Regions from separate parts of the Solwaraspora sp. WMMD792 genome, predicted to be linked through region 1. Evidence: predicted binding sites of a transcription regulator. Region 1 holds the regulator's gene; the other holds the start of a gene.
What was found. The regulator HrcA, encoded in region 1, represses chaperone genes, less so after heat shock. The targets are predictions, from matches to a motif close to GGTTNGCACNCTCNNNNNGAGNGTGCNAACC.

Region 1 (7,886 bases):
GGATCGGTTCTCCGCTGCTGCTCGCTGGCCGGACCGGGCGGCGGGTCAGCCGTGGCCGTTGAACGCGTCGCGCATCCGGGAGAAGAACCCGCCCTGCTTGGTCAGCTCGGCGACCTCCTCGCCCCGGGCCTTGGCGAACTCCCGCAGCGTCCGCTCCTGCTCGGCGTCGAGCTTGGTCGGGGTACGCACGTCGAGGTGCACGTAGAGGTCACCGCGGCCGGTGCCGCGCAGGTGCGGCACGCCGCGCCCGCGCAACCGCAGGGTGGCACCCGGCTGGGTGCCCGGCTTGACGTCCACCGGCTCGTCGCTGTCCAGGGTCCGGATGGTCAGCCGGGTGCCGAGCGCCGCGGCGGTCATCGGCACGGTGACCCGGCAGTGCAGGTCGTCGCCCTTGCGGGAGTAGACGTCGTGCGGCCGCTCGTGGATCTCGACGTACAGGTCACCGGCGGTGCCCCCGCCCGGCCCGACCTCGCCCTGCTGGGCCAGCCGGATCCGCATCCCGTCCTCCACCCCGGCGGGGATCTTGACGGTCAGCGAACGTCGGGTCCGCACCCGGCCGTCGCCGGAACAGGTGGCGCAGGGGTGCGGGATGACGGTGCCGTAGCCCTGGCAGGCGACGCAGGGCCGGGACGAGACCACCTGGCCGAGGAAGGTCCGTTGCACGGACTGGACCTCGCCGCGCCCGCCGCACGCCTCGCAGGTCGCCAGGTGGGTGCCGGCCGCAGTGCCCGCGCCGGAGCATGTGGTGCAGATCACCGCGGTGTCGACGGTGATCGGCGCTTCCACGCCGAACGCGGTGTCGGTCAGATCGAGCTCCAGGCGCAGGATCGCGTCGGCGCCGGGGCGGGTCCGCGACCTCGGCCCACGGGAGCCGGCCGCCGCCCCGAAGAAGGCGTCCATGATGTCCTGGAAGCCGACGAAGGGCCCGGCCCCGCCGGGGCCGCCGCCGGGCGCGCCGCCGGGCGCCAACGGGTCGCCACCAAGATCGACGATCTGCCGCTTCTGGTCGTCGGAGAGCACCTCGTACGCGGCGTTGATGTCCTTGAACTTGTCAGCCGCCACCGGATCCGGATTGACGTCCGGATGGTACTGCCGGGCCAACTTGCGGTAGGCCCGCTTGATGTCGTCAGCGGAGGCGTCCCGGCTCACGCCGAGAATCCCGTAGTAGTCCTTGGCCACTGCGTCTGGTGTCCTCATGTGTCAGTCTCGCATGTGCAGTTCGCCGGGTCGGTTATCCTGCCCGCCGGTCAGTTCTGCGCCAGCAGATCGCCGACGTAGCGTGCCACGGCGCGAACCGTGGCGATGGTGCCGGGGTAGTCCATCCGGGTGGGCCCCAGCACGCCGAGGCCACCGACGATGACGGTGCCCGGACCGTAACCGGTGCTGACCACGGATGCGGCCCGCAGGTTGTCGATCTCGTTCTCGTCGCCGATGCGGACCCGCAGGGTGCTCGGCTCCACCTCGCCGATCAGTTTGAGCAGGACGACCTCCTCCTCCAGTGCCTCCAGTATCGGACGCAGGGAGCCCTGGAAGTCGAGTAGTCCCCCTCTGGTCAGGTTAGCGGTCCCGGCCAGCGCGATGCGTTCCTCGTGCCGCTCGACCAGCGTCTCCAGCAGGACCGTCGAAAGCGTGGTCATCGCCGGTCGCAGGTCCGATGGCGCCTCGTCGACCAACGCCTGGACCAACGGCGGGGTGTCGGAGAGCCGACAGCCGTCGAGCTTCTCGTTGGCCAGCCGACGCAGGTCGGTCACGTCGTCGGCACTGATCGGGGCCGGCAGCTCCACCAGTCGCTGCTCGACCCGGCCGGTGTCGACGATCAGAACCAGCATCAGCCGGGTGGTCGAGATCGGCACCAGCTCAAGGTGCCGCACCGACGACCGGGACAGGCTCGGGTACTGCACCACCGCGACCTGGCGGGTGAGCTGGGCGAGCAGCCGGACGGTGCGGTGCACGACGTCGTCGAGGTCGACGGCGCCGGCGAGGAAGCGTTCGATCGCCCTGCGCTCCGCCGGGCTGAGCGGTTTCACCCGGGACAGCCGGTCGACGAACAACCGGTAGCCACGGTCGGTCGGGACCCGCCCGGCGCTGGTGTGCGGCTGCCGGATGTAGCCCTCCTCCTCCAGCACCGCCATGTCGTTACGGACGGTCGCCGGTGACACCCCGAGCTGGTGCCGCTCGACCAGCGCCTTGCTGCCGACCGGCTCCTGAGTGGCGACGTAGTCCTCGACGATCGCCCGAAGCACGTCGAGTTTGCGGTCGTCGAGACCCATCTGCACCTCCTCCGCTGGCACCGGTCGGACCGGTCCGAGGCTACGGCCCCGGCCGTCGCGGCGGCCGGTGGGTGGCCGGACCGACGACGGACGCCCCTGCTGGCACTCGCCGGTTGTGAGTGCCAGCATACGTCGATCGGGCCGGGCCGGCGATGATCAGTTCGCCGGGCGGGGGCGTACCGGGCGATATGTCACCAAGCGCACTCACCCGGGTCGGATCGGTCGGCCGGCGGGGCTCCGCAAGCCGGCCGGCGGGCCAGAGAAGCCGGCCGGCGGGCCCCACGCAAGCCGACCGACCAGCGGAGACGGCCTGCCCGGACGGGAAAATCGTCGGCGGGGCTAACTGGCGCGGCTTGATCCGTCCCCCTACCGTGTCGGGCATGACTGAACCACCTCGCCCACCAGGGGAGAACGGTCCCGGCGGCATGCCGCAGGACCCCAACTCCCCGCCGCCACCTCCAGCGTCCTACTCGATGCCGGGCGAGGCCTCCTCTCCCGGATACCCGCCGCCGCCCGGCGGCGCCGGCGGATATCCCCCGCCCGGCGGTTACCCGCCCGGCGGTCCGGCGTACGGAGGTCAACCCCCGTCCGGCTACGCCACCAACGACGACAAGACCTGGGCCCTGATCGCCCACTTCGGTGGCGCCCTGGGCGCGTTCATCAGCTTCGGACCGCTCGGCTTCGTCGGCCCGCTGATCGCCTACCTGGTCAAGGGTCAGCAGTCACCGGCCGTACGGGCGCACGCGCTGGCCGCGCTCAACTTCCAGATCCTCTGGTCGGCGATCGCCTTCGTGCTGCTCTTCGTCAGCTGGTGCCTGTTGTTCATCCCCAGCCTGGTGGTGTTCGCGATCCAGATCATCTTCGGCATCATCGCGGGCGTTAAGGCCAACGAGGGGACGCTGTACAAGTACCCGATGTCCGCCAACTTCATCAAGTGACACCGCTCGCCCCCGGATCCGTACCGGCTCCGGGGGCGTCACCGGTGGCGGGCAATGCGGGCCACGCCACGCAAGGCAGCCCGGCAGCGGGTCTCACGGGAGCAGGTCCCGGACGACCGCGTCGGCCAGCAGCCGGCCGCGCAGGGTCAGCACCGCCTGCCCGGCGGCGAGCGCGCCGGGGTCGAGCAGCCCGTCGTCGCCGGCTTGGCGGGCCGCGAGCCGGCCGGCCGGGGCCAGTCGCGCCAGCGGCAGCCCACTGGCCAGCCGCAGCCCCAGCATCACCTCTTCGACCTGCTGCTCGGTGCCGGTGAGTAGTTCCCGGCCGTGGCCGGGCGACCGTCCGGCGGCCAGCCGCTCGGCGTACGACCGGGGATGCCGCACGTTCCACCAGCGGACCCCGCCGACGTGGCTGTGCGCCCCCGGCCCGAGCCCCCACCAGTCACCGCCGGTCCAGTACAACAGGTTGTGCCGGCACCGGCCGGCGGCCGACCGGGCCCAGTTCGACACCTCGTACCAGTCGAATCCGGCGTCGCTCAGCGCCGATTCGGCGGCGAGGTAGCGGTCGGCGGCGACGTCGTCGTCGGGATACGGCAGTTCGCCGCGCCGCATCCGGGCCGCCAACCGGGTGCCGTCCTCGACGATCAGCGCGTACGCGCTGACGTGGTCCACCCCGGCCGCCACCACCGCCGCCAGCGACTCGTCGAAGTCCGCTGCGCTCTCCCCCGGCGTACCGTAGATCAGATCGAGATTGACGTGCTCGAATCCGGCCTCCCGGGCCTCCCGGGCGGCGGTGACCGCGCGGCCCGGCGCGTGCCGGCGGTCCAGCACGGCGAGCACCGTCGCTGCGGTCGACTGCATGCCGAGCGACACCCTGGTGTAGCCGGCGGCCCGCAGCGCCCGCAGCGACGCCGGGGTCACCGACTCCGGGTTGGCCTCGGTGGTGACCTCCGCGTCGACGGCCAGCCCCCAGGTGGCGTCGATCGCGTCGAGCAGCCGGGCCAACGCGTCGGCGGGCAGCAGGCTCGGCGTGCCGCCGCCGACGAAGACCGTGTCCACCTGCCGTGGCGGGCGGTCGGCCAGGACCTTCGCGGCCAGTTCCAGCTCGGCCAGTACGGCGTCCAGGTACTCCCCGACCGGTGCGCTGCCGCCAAGTTCGGCGGGCGTGTACGTGTTGAAGTCGCAGTAGCCGCAGCGGGTGGCGCAGAACGGCACGTGCAGATAGACCCCGAAGCCGCGCTGGCCGCTGCGGGCGAGCGCGGACGGCGGCAGCGCCCCGTCGGCGGGCACCGGCGTACCGGCGGGTGGTGCTCCTGGCATGGGACTAGTGTGCCGGCATGGATGAGCCCCGACCCACCAGGTCCGCGCAGCCACTGATCCGTACGGCCACCGCCGCCGGGATCACCACCCTGACCCTGGACAGCCCGGGCAACCGCAACGCGCTGTCCACCCCGCTGATGACCGAACTGCTCGCCGGCCTGGCCGAGGCGGTCGCCGACCCGCAGGTCCGGGTGGTGGTGTTGAGCCACACCGGGCCGGTCTTCTGCTCCGGCGCCGACCTGAAGGAGACCGCCGAGGCGTACGCGACCCGACAGGTGCCGGTCGGGATGCTCGGCGACGTACTGGCGGCGCTCTGGGAGTGCCCCAAGCCGGTGGTGGCCCGGGTCGGCGGCCCGGCCCGGGCCGGCGGGCTGGGGCTGATCGCCGCGGCGGACATCGCGATCTGCGACGCGGCGGCCACCTTCGCCTTCACCGAGGTACGACTCGGAGTGGTCCCGGCGGTGATCTCCGCCACTGTGCTGCGCCGGCTGCAGCCGCGGGCAGCGGCGCAGCTGTACCTCACCGGTGAGCTGTTCGACGGTGCCCGGGCGGCGCAGATCGGTCTGGTCAGCGCCGCCGTACCGGCCGGGGAGCTGGACGCCGCGGTGACGGCGAGCTGCGCCGCGCTGGTCCGGGGCGCCCCGGGCGCCCTGGCCGGCACCAAGCAGCTGCTCCGCCGCACCCCGGCGGCGGACGTCCGGGCCGAGACGGCCGAGCTGCGTGAGCTCTCCACCGGATACTTCCTCTCCGACGAGGGCCGCGAGGGCGTACGGGCGTTCCGCGACAAACGCGACCCGAGCTGGCTGCCGGGGCGGTGACCACGGATAGTCGCCCCGAAACGGGGTATCTCCGACGTAAGGGGTCGAGGCGTACGGCGTAAGGGCCGGCGTACGACAAGCGCGGGACCCGCTCCCGCTGGACGACACAACCGTCCCTGGTGTACCAAAGGTCCCAGCAACACGCGTGGGGGTGACGGTGCGGGCTCGGACGGTGCTGGTGCTGGTCGCCGTGCTGGCGGCAATCGCCCTGTTGGGCGGGGTCGGCCTGGGCCGGTGGATCGGCGATTTCGCGTTGCCCGGTGGCTGGCGGGGCTGCACGGTCGAACTGCCCGACTCCATGCCCGGGGCTGGCGACGGCCAACTGCGTCGGGTGTCGCTCGATCCGGAGCAGATGGCGAACGCCGCCACGATCGCGGCGATCGGGGTGCAGCGTGGGCTGCCGCCCCGTGCCGTGGTGGTGGCACTGGCGACCGGGTTCCAGGAGTCCAAGCTGCGCAACCTGACCGGCGGCGACCGGGATTCGGTCGGGTTGTTCCAGCAGCGGCCCAGCCAGGGGTGGGGCACGGTCGAGCAGATCAGCGACACCAGGTACGCGACGAACGCGTTCTACGCCGGCCTGGAACGGGTCCGGGGTTGGCAGGACATGCGGGTCACCGATGCCGCCCAGGCGGTCCAGCGGTCGGCCTTCCCCGAGGCGTACGAAAAGTGGACCGACGAGTCGCAGGTGCTCACCGCGGCGCTGCTCGGCGAGGCCACCGGCGCGGTCGCCTGCACGGTGACCCGGGATCCGGTGATGCGCGGTGCCGAGGCGACGGCGGCGCTCACCGACAATCTGCGGTTGGACTGGGGCGGCCTGGAGTCGCTGCTGCCGGTGCCCACCACGCCGTCACTGAGCGTCCCAGTGGAGAACACGCAGGCCGGGTGGCGATATGCGCACTGGCTCGTTTCCCATGCCACTGATCATGGCGTCAAAAGGGTCACGTTCGGCGATCAGGAATGGACTGCGGAAGGCGGCAGTTGGTCGTCGATTTCCGGCGGGGACATCGAGACCGGGCGGGTGATGGCGGAGGTCTTCGCCTGACGTCGACAACCGGCACCCCGGTTGCATATCTTAACCGACAGTTAGCGCAACATACGGCAAACTATGCAATCCAGACATTTTGCACGATGGACCTGTACCGAAAGTGCGTGCCCCGACACCTCACGTGCAATCAGCTGTGGCCAACCACACGGCCCGCGAATTGCTGACAATCGGCCCGGGCGGGCCGGCCGAGAGGCGGGCTAGGATCGGCATCCGCCAGGCCCGAAAGGGCGCACCACCGACAGGACGGGAAAGCTGTGTTCGATTACGGCGGGCGGACCGGTTACGAAGCGATCAGCGACATCGACCGCAAGGAGTTCCACGAGCAGGGCTTCCTCCTGCTGCGCAACGTGCTGACCGAGGACCACCGGGCAGCGCTCGAGGCCGCGGTCGACCGGGTGTACGCCGAGGAGAAGGCCGCCGGCAAGACCACCGCCGACGGCACCCTGCACCTGCTGGGCTTCCTGGACCGCGACGAACTCTTCGGCGACCTGCTCACCCATCCGATCGCGTTCCCCTACATGTGGGGGCTGGCCGGTTGGAACATCTACACCCACCACAACCACCTCGACGTCACCCCACCGGCGCTGGAGCCGGAGAAGCCGTACTGGGGGTGGCACCAGGACGGCTACCGGCAGAACTCCGACCCGGAGACGATGGACCCGAACCTGCCCCGGCCGATGTTCTCGCTGAAGGTGGCCTACGTCCTGTCCGACCTGTCGGAGACCGGCCGCGGCGCCACCAAGGTGATCCCCGGCAGCCACCTGCGCAACTCGCTGCCCCGCCCGGCCGACCTCACCGTGCAGAACCCGGATCCCGAAGGCACGGTCGAGATCACCGCGAACCCGGGCGACGCGTTCATCTTCGACCGCCGGCAATGGCACTCCCGGTCGACAAACCTGTCGACGATCACCCGCAAGATGCTGTTCATCGGGTACACCTACCGCTGGATCCGCCCGTTGGACGAGCTGCATGTCGACAAGGACGGCCAGTGGTGGGCGAACCGGACGCCGGTGCAGCGACAGCTGCTCGGCGAAGGCACCCATACCGCCAACTACTGGGGCATCAACTGGGACGGCTACATCGACGACGAGATCCCGCTGCGTAAGGAACTCAAGGAGCGTGGGCTGCTCGACCGCAGCATCCCCTGGCTGCGCTGACCTGCGGCAACCGGGTCCGTCGTCGGCGTCCACCCGGCCTGTGCCGGGGATGGGCGCCGACGACGGACCCGGTGCCGTCAGCTGTCGAGTGGTCAGTCCGTCGGCCCGACCGCTCGGTCAGTCGACCCGGCCAGTCAGTACCGGCTCATGCTGCGCCGGCCACCGACCCCGACGACCAGCGCCACACCGACCGCGGCCAGGATCACCTGCACGAAGAACTCCCGCCAGTCGAAGCCGGCGGTGCTGGCGAAGCCGCCGGCACGGGCGATGACGGTGCCCAGCAGGGCGGCGCCGACGCCGATCAGCATGGTCAACCAGATCGGGATGTTCTGCTTGCCCGG
Region 2 (7,886 bases), 2.7 Mb from region 1:
TTGCCGACCTGGCGGACCGCGGCCTGGGCCTGGCTGTCGCCCCGGTCGGCCGCGTCCACCACGGCGAGCACCGCTTCCCGGCCGACGACGGCCCCGCTGCGGCCGGCCGCCTGGATCAGCGCGTGTTCGCCGATCTCGGTCTCCCAGCAGCCCCGGGATCCGCACAGGCAGGGCCGGCCCCCGGGGTGCACCACCATGTGGCCGACCTCGCCGCCGTACCCGCCGTGGCCGGTGACCCGGCGGCCACCGGCGATGATGCCGGCGCCGACGCCGACGTCGCCGTACAGGTAGATGACGTGGTCGCAGCCGACCGCCGCGCCCCGGGTGTGTTCGGCCAGCGCGCACACGTCGGAGACGTTGCCGACCAGGACGCCCCGGTCGTCGCCGAGCGCCTCGGCCAGGGCCGCGCCCAGCGGCTCGTCGACCCAGCCCATGGTCGGCCCGAGCCGGACCATGCCGTCGTCGCGGCGGACCATGCCGCAGACCGCGACGCCGCTGCCGACGCAGACCGCGCCGGCCGGCACCGCCTGGTGCAGCTCCTTGACGAAGCCGGTGAGCGGGCCGACCGCCTCGGCGGCCAGCGTCCCGCGCGGCCGCTCGGCGGTGCGGATGTCGAGGATCCGGCCGCCGAGCCCGACCCGGGCGACCCGTAACCGGTCGACCTCGATGCTGAGCGCGTACGCGTACACCCGCTCGGACGCGGGCCGGACGACCAGCGACGGTCGTCCGGCCCGGCCGGTTTCCCGGGCGCCGCCCTCGCTGACCAGGCCGGCTGCGGCCAGGTCGGCGGTGAGCGCACCGATGGTGCTGCGGTTGAGCCCCAGCGTGGTGGTCAGTTCGGCGCGTGAGGTGGCACCGTGCACGTGCACGTGCCGCAGTAACGCGCCGAGGTTGTGCCGGCGGATCTCCTCCTGGCTGGGTCCTGCCCGCATCGGATCGTCGTCTCCGCAGTCATCGTGACCCGGCGGCGGCGCGACGACGGGACAGCGCGTCGACGCTGGCGGCCAGCAGCAGCACCAGCCCGGTGAAGACGAACTTCACCCCGGAGCTGACGTTCATCAGCCCCATGCCGTTCTCGATGACCGCGACCACGGCGCCGCCGAGGACCGCGTCGAGGACCCGGCCCTTGCCGCCGAACAGGCTGGTGCCGCCGATCACCGCCGCGCCGACGGCGAACAGCAGCACGTTGCTGCCGCCGGTGTTGGCATCCACCGAGTTGGCCCGGCTGGCGGCCACGATGCCGCCGACGGCGGCCATCGAGGAGCAGATCATGAAGGCGGAGATCCGGATCCGGTCGACGTTGATGCCGGCCCGGCGGGCGGCTTCCCGGTTGCCGCCGACGGCGTAGATGTGCCGGCCGTACGCGGTGCGCCGCAGCACGAAGGTCCAGAAGATCAGCAGTACCACGATGACCGGCACCACGATCGGCACCCCGCGCAGCGAGGTGATCAGCGGGTTGATGCTGCGCTCCTGGTTGAGGATGTAGACGGCGGCACCCGCGATCGCGACCAGCACGCCGATGCGGGTCAGCACAACCACCATCGGGTCGGTGACCAGGCCCTTGGCGGACCGGGTGCGGTAGCGCAGCAGTTGGATCAGCGCGAACCCGGCCACCCCGACGCCGAAGATCGCCCAACCGACGACCGGCGGGACGTTGCGGTTGACGATCGCGATCAGCACGTCGTCGCGCAGCGAGACGTTCTTGCCACCCTCGATCAGCAGCAGCACGGTGCCCTGGAAGGCGAGGAACGCGGCCAGGGTGACCACGAACGACGGGATGCCGACCTTGGCGACCAGGAATCCGAGGATGGTGCCGATCAGGGTGCCGGTGGCGACCGCCGCCAGCACCGCCACGTACCAGGGCAGTCCCATCTCGGTGGAGACGACCGCCAGGATCGCGGCGCAGACGCCGCTGGCGAAGCCGGCGGAGAGGTCGATCTCACCGAGCAGCAGGACGAAGATCAGTCCCATCGCGATCAGGGTGACCGCTCCGCCCTGGATGAACAGGTTGGCGAAGTTACCGGCGGTGAAGAAGTTGGGCCGCACGATCGAGAAGACCGTGCAGAGCACGATGAGGCCGAGGATGGCGGGCAGTGCGCCGAGGTCGCCGCCGCGCACCCGGGAGAAGTAGTTGCGCAGGTGTTCGCCGACGCCGGGCGAGTCGGCCCGGGCGGCGGGCCGCTGGACTGTCGAGGTGGCGGTGCTCATCGGTCGGCTCCCGGTCCGGTGGTGGCGGTGTACTCGGTGCCGTTGTCGGCCGGCAGGCCGAGGTCACCGCTGCGGCCGGCGGTGATCAGCTCCACGATCTGCGCGTGGGTGATCTCCGTGCTGCGGACCTGGGCGACCATCTGGCCGAGGTACAGCGCGGCGATCCGGTCCGACACCGCGAAGACGTCGTTCATGTTGTGCGAGATCAGTACGACGGCGAGGCCGTTGTCGGCGAGCCGGCGGACCAGTTCGAGCACCTGGGCGGTCTGGGCGACGCCGAGCGCCGCGGTGGGTTCGTCGAGGATGACGACCTTGCTGTTCCAGAGCACCGCCTTGGCGATGGCGACGGTCTGGCGCTGGCCGCCGGAGAGGCTGGCGACGAGTTGCCGCAGCGACTTGACGGTCCGGACGGAGAGCCCGGCGAGGGTGTCCGCGGCCATCTGCTCCATCGTGGTCTCGTCCAGCACGATCCCGGTGCGCTTCTCCCGCCCGAGGAACATGTTCTGCACGATGTCGAGGTTGTCGCAGAGCGCGAGGTCCTGGTAGACGACCTCGATGCCGTGTGACGCGGCGTCGCGCGGGTTGTGGATATGCACCCGGCGGCCGTTGACGATGACCTCGCCGCGGTCGATCGGGTGGATGCCGCTGATGCATTTGACCAGGGTGGACTTGCCGGCACCGTTGTCACCGACGAGCGCGGTCACCTCGCCGGGGTAGACGGCGAAGTCGACGTTGCGCAGCACCTGGACGGGGCCGAAGTTCTTGTCGATCCCGCGCAGTTGCAGCAGGGGGGTCGCGGACACGGGTGGTCTCCTTCGTGAGGGTGTCCGGCCGGTGCCGGTTCCGCCGCCGCGGGTGTCACCCGGCGATGGTGCTGCCGGGTGACACCCGCGGCGGGGCTACCGGTCGGTCGCCGGTACGCCGGTCAGCTGATGCCGGCCTCGGCGCAGAGCTCGGCGAACTCGTCGGTGCAGAGCTCCTCGGCGGTGACGTAGCCGTCGTTGACCACGTCGGCGACGTTCTCCTTGTAGATGGCCTGCGGGGTGAGCAGCACCGACGGCACCTCCCGGTTGGTCTCCGGGTCGGTGACGGTCTGCGCGACCTCCTTGCGCTCCCCGTTGGCCAGCGCGACCGCCAGGTCGGCGGCGGCCTGCGCCTCGGCTTTGATCGCCTTGTAGACGGTCATGCACTGGTCGCCGGCGAGGATGTTCTGCAGACCCTGCGGGGTGGCGTCCTGCCCGGTGACCGGCACCTGGCCGTTGAGCTGGTTGCGCTTGAGCACCGAGATCGCCGCGTTGCCGAGGGTGTCGTTGGCGGCCAGCACACCGTCGATCTCGCCGCCGGTCTGGGTCAGCATCTGCTCGAAGATGGTGGCGGCCTGGGCGCCGTCCCAGTCCGGCACCCACTGGTCCGGGCCCTTGACGTACTCGCCGGACTCGTACAGCGGGTCGAGCACGCCGTCGTAGCCGTTCTTGAACAGGGTGGCGTTGTTGTCGGTCTCGGAGCCGTTGAGGGTGGCGATGGTCGGCTTCTCCACGCCGGCGTCGGTCAGGCACTTGACCAGACCCTCGCCCTGCAGTTGGCCGACGGCCTCGTTGTCGAAGCTGACGTAGTACTCGGCGGAGCCGCCGAGGGTGAGCCGGTCGTAGTCGATGGTGGCGACGCCCTGCTGCTGGGCCTTGTCCAGCACGGCCTTGCCGGTGCCGGAGTCCAGGTTGACGATCATCAGGACGGTGGCCCCGTCGGTGATCATCTGGTCGGCGAGGGTCTGGAACTGGGCCTTGTCGCCCTGGGCGTTCTGGATGGTGGCGTCGACGCCGGCGGCGTCGAACGCCTCCTGCAGGAAGCGCCGGTCGGCGGTCTCCCAGCGGTCGGAGGAGGCGCTGTCCGGCAGGATCACGCCGATCTTCGGGGTGGGCGTGTCACCGCTGTCGGTGCCGGTGTCGCTGCCACAGGCGGTCAGGCCGCCGGCGAGCAGGACGCCGGCGGCGGCGGTGCTGAGGATCCCTCTGCGCATCGCTCGGGTCCTTTCGAAGGGTGATGTTTCGCGTACAAGGATGTGTGCTGGTGCGTGTCGTGCGGACTCAGGTGTGGCTTCGCGCGGCGCTGATGGGCTCCGGAGACCCGGCCGGCGACGGCAACGGCCTGGGGCTGGGCTGGGCCGTCGCAGTTTTGTTGTGTCCGGCAACGTATTAGGACTGTGGCGCCGAGCACAAGACCGCTGACGTCACCAGTTTTGTTGCCCGCGATAACAATTCAGCAACGTGGCGGACATCTGCCCGTCGGTTGACCGGATCAGTGGGTGGCGATCGGGGCAAAACGGGCATCGGCCACCGCTGCCAGGTCGTCCGGAGCGATACTCAATTGCAACCCGCGACGACCGGCCGAGACGTACACCTCGGCGTACCGCTGCGCCGAGGCGTCCAGCACCGTCGGCAGGCGTTTACGCTGCCCGATCGGGCTGATCCCGCCCCGGACGTACCCGGTGGTCCGCTCGGCGAGCACCCGGTCGGCGAGCACCGCGCGCTTGCCGCCGAGCGCCACCGCCAGAGCCTTCAGGTCCAGCTCCCCGGTGACCGGCACGACGCCGACGGCGAGTGCCCCGTCGACCTGCGCCACCAGCGTCTTGAACACCTGCTCGGGGGCGACGCCGAGGGTGGCCGCGACCGCCGCGCCGTAGTCCGGGGTGTCCGGCGAGACCCGGTACGGGTGCAGTTGGAAGGTGATCCGCCGCTTGGTCAGCAGCGTCGTCGCCGGGGTCGCGGTACCTGCCATGCCGCGCGACGTTACCGGCCCCGCGCGCTCATCGGGCGGGCGCGCTCGCCCGGCCTGGCACGCTCACCGGTCCGGCGCCGGCACCGGGTGGGCGAGCAGCGCCGTCGGGGCGCCGGCCACCCGGGTCAGCACCAGGCTCGCCGCCACGCCGGCCCCGGAGGCGGTACGCAGCCGCAGCTCGCGGCGCAACTGGGCGGGGTCGAGCGGGGAGCCGCGTTTGAGGATCTCCAACCGCGTGACACCGCGTTCGCGCAGCAGCGCCCGCAGCCGCTTCAGCGAGAACGGCAGCACGTCGGTGATCTCCAGACACCTTCCGTACGGCGTGTCGGTCGGTGCGTCCGCGTAGACGTAGGCGATCGACTCGTCGGCGAGGGTGCCGTCGACGGTCGCGGCGAACGCGGCGACCAGGTGCGAGCGGACCACCGCCCCGTCCGGGTCGTACAGGAAACGCCGGACCGGGCCGACGTCCACCGGCTCACCACCGTCGCCGGTCAGGTCCGTGGCCGGCCGTCCGGCACGCAGCAGGGTGGCCCGGCGCGGCGTGTCGGCCAGCGGGCCGCACCAGAACGCCGCCTCGACCACCTCCCGGTCGACGCTGACCCACTCGGCCTCGGCTTCCGGCGGGATCAGCGCGTGGTCGATGCCCGGCGCCACCTTCAGCACGGTCCGGGGCACCCGGGCGACCAGCGACCGGACGAAGTCCCACGGCGGAGAGTAGCTGTCCGGGTCGAAGGTGCGCCGACCGTTGCCGGACCGGCGGGCCGGGTCGCAGAAGATTGCGTCGTAGCCGGAGACGTCGACTCCGGTGGCGTCGGCGCAGACCACGTCGACCAGGTGGGCCAGCCCGGTCGCCTCGACGTTGGCGGCGGCGATCGCGGCGGTGCCCGGGTCGGCCTCCACCGCGTACACCCGGATGCCGGCCCGGGCGGCGGCGAGGGAGTCCGCGCCGAGACCGCAACCCAGGTCGGCGAGGTGGCGCACCCCGGCGGCGCGCAACCGGGCGGCGCGCCGGTCGGCGACCACCGACCGGGTGGCCTGCTCCAGGCCGGCGCGGGTGAAGAACATCCGGGCGGCGGCCGGGCCGAACTTGCCGGTCGCGCGGGCGCGCAGCGCGGCCTGGGTGAGCGCGGCGGTCGCCAGCGGTGCCGGCACCCCGGCGGTACGCAGCGCGGTCGCCGCCGCGAGCGGATCCGCCCCGCCCGGCGCGGCCAGCACCTCGGCCGCGGCGACCAGCGCGGCCGCGCCCTCCGGGGCGCGCAGGGCGGCCAGTTCGTCCGGGTGCACCGCGACATTGTCCATGCTCGGCCATCGGGCTAGCACTCCGCACAGGCGACTGCTAATCTGCGGTTAGCACTCTCGGGTCGAGGGTGCCAGCCCGCCGGCTCCCGCCGGTGAGCGAAACGCCAGGCGGTCCGGCACCCGCGACGACGGATCCGCCCGGTGGACATGAGGCAGATTGACGCCGGTTACCCACGTGGCCGGCACCAAAACCAGATACCCCAGGAGGGTATGCCCGTGACTACCGCGACCAAGGTTGCGATCAAGCCGCTCGAGGACCGGATCCTGGTCCAGGCGAACGAGGCTGAGACCACCACGGCGTCGGGCATCGTGATCCCCGACACCGCCAAGGAGAAGCCGCAGGAGGGCACCGTCCTCGCTGTCGGCCCCGGCCGCGTCGACGACAAGGGCAACCGGATCCCGGTTGACGTCAACGTCGGCGACACGGTCATCTACTCGAAGTACGGCGGCACCGAGGTCAAGTACGCCGGCGAGGAGTACCTGGTGCTCTCCGCCCGCGACGTCCTCGCGGTCATCGAGAAGTGACCTACTGCCAGTGCTGAACGCCCCGAAGCCCCAGCCCGGGGCTTCGGGGCGTCGCCCGTTGGCCGGTGACCGGCAGCCGCCGGCCGGCCGACGGCTAGTGCCTGTGAAGGGAATGTCATGGCGAAGATCCTGAGTTTCTCGGACGACGCCCGGCACCTCTTGGAGCACGGCGTCAACACGCTCGCGGACACGGTCAAGGTCACCCTCGGCCCGCGCGGGCGCAACGTCGTGCTGGACAAGAAGTTCGGCGCTCCGACGATCACCAACGATGGCGTGACCATCGCCAAGGAGATCGAGCTCACCAACCCGTACGAGAACCTCGGTGCGCAGCTGGTCAAGGAGGTGGCGACGAAGACCAACGACGTCGCCGGCGACGGGACCACCACCGCCACCGTGCTCGCCCAGGCGATGGTCCGTGAAGGTCTGCGCAACGTCGCCGCCGGGGCCAACCCGGCCGGCCTCAAGCGCGGCATCGACGCGGCCGCGCAGAAGGTCTCCGAATCGCTGCTGGCCAAGGCGGCGGACGTCGCCGACAAGGGCTCGATCGCGCAGGTCGCGACGATCTCGGCCCAGGACGCCACGATCGGCGAACTGATCGCCGAGGCGATGGAGCGGGTCGGCCGCGACGGCGTGATCACCGTCGAGGAAGGCTCCACGCTGGCCACCGAGCTGGAGGTCACCGAGGGCCTGCAGTTCGACAAGGGCTTCATCTCCCCGCACTTCGTCACCGACGCCGAAGCGCAGGAGGCGGTCCTCGAGGACGCGTACATCCTGATCACCACCCAGAAGATCTCCTCGATCGAGGAGCTGCTGCCGCTGCTGGAGAAGATCGTCCAGGACAGCAAGCCGCTGCTGATCGTCGCCGAGGACGTCGACGGGCAGGCGCTGTCCACCCTGGTGGTCAACGCCGTACGCAAGACCGTGAAGATCTGCGCGGTCAAGGCCCCCGGCTTCGGTGACCGGCGCAAGGCGATGCTGCAGGACATGGCGATCCTGACCGGCGCCGAGCTGATCGCCCCTGAGCTGGGCTACAAGCTCGACGCGGTCGGGCTGGAGTCGCTGGGCCGGGCCCGGCGGAT

Region 2: a site for HrcA is predicted at 6,329-6,359, ahead of groES (co-chaperone GroES). Genes of this name have one in related genera too.

The regions. Positions count from the first base shown of each region.
Region 1 is NZ_JARUBH010000009.1:3,923,404-3,931,289, forward strand. Features, by position in the region: gene dnaJ (molecular chaperone DnaJ) at 46-1,179, opposite strand; gene hrcA (heat-inducible transcriptional repressor HrcA) at 1,248-2,270, opposite strand; gene O7629_RS18635 (DUF4870 domain-containing protein) at 2,651-3,208, shown strand; gene hemW (radical SAM family heme chaperone HemW) at 3,302-4,525, opposite strand; gene O7629_RS18645 (enoyl-CoA hydratase-related protein) at 4,543-5,343, shown strand; gene O7629_RS18650 (hypothetical protein) at 5,597-6,385, shown strand; gene O7629_RS18655 (phytanoyl-CoA dioxygenase family protein) at 6,643-7,545, shown strand; gene O7629_RS18660 (GlsB/YeaQ/YmgE family stress response membrane protein) at 7,680-7,886, opposite strand, start outside.
Region 2 is NZ_JARUBH010000009.1:6,660,010-6,667,895, forward strand. Features, by position in the region: gene O7629_RS31035 (ROK family transcriptional regulator) at 1-932, opposite strand, end outside; gene O7629_RS31040 (ABC transporter permease) at 952-2,208, opposite strand; gene O7629_RS31045 (ATP-binding cassette domain-containing protein) at 2,205-3,011, opposite strand; gene O7629_RS31050 (substrate-binding domain-containing protein) at 3,134-4,225, opposite strand; gene ybaK (Cys-tRNA(Pro) deacylase) at 4,504-4,983, opposite strand; gene O7629_RS31060 (class I SAM-dependent methyltransferase) at 5,047-6,267, opposite strand; gene groES (co-chaperone GroES) at 6,493-6,807, shown strand; gene groL (chaperonin GroEL) at 6,925-7,886, shown strand, end outside.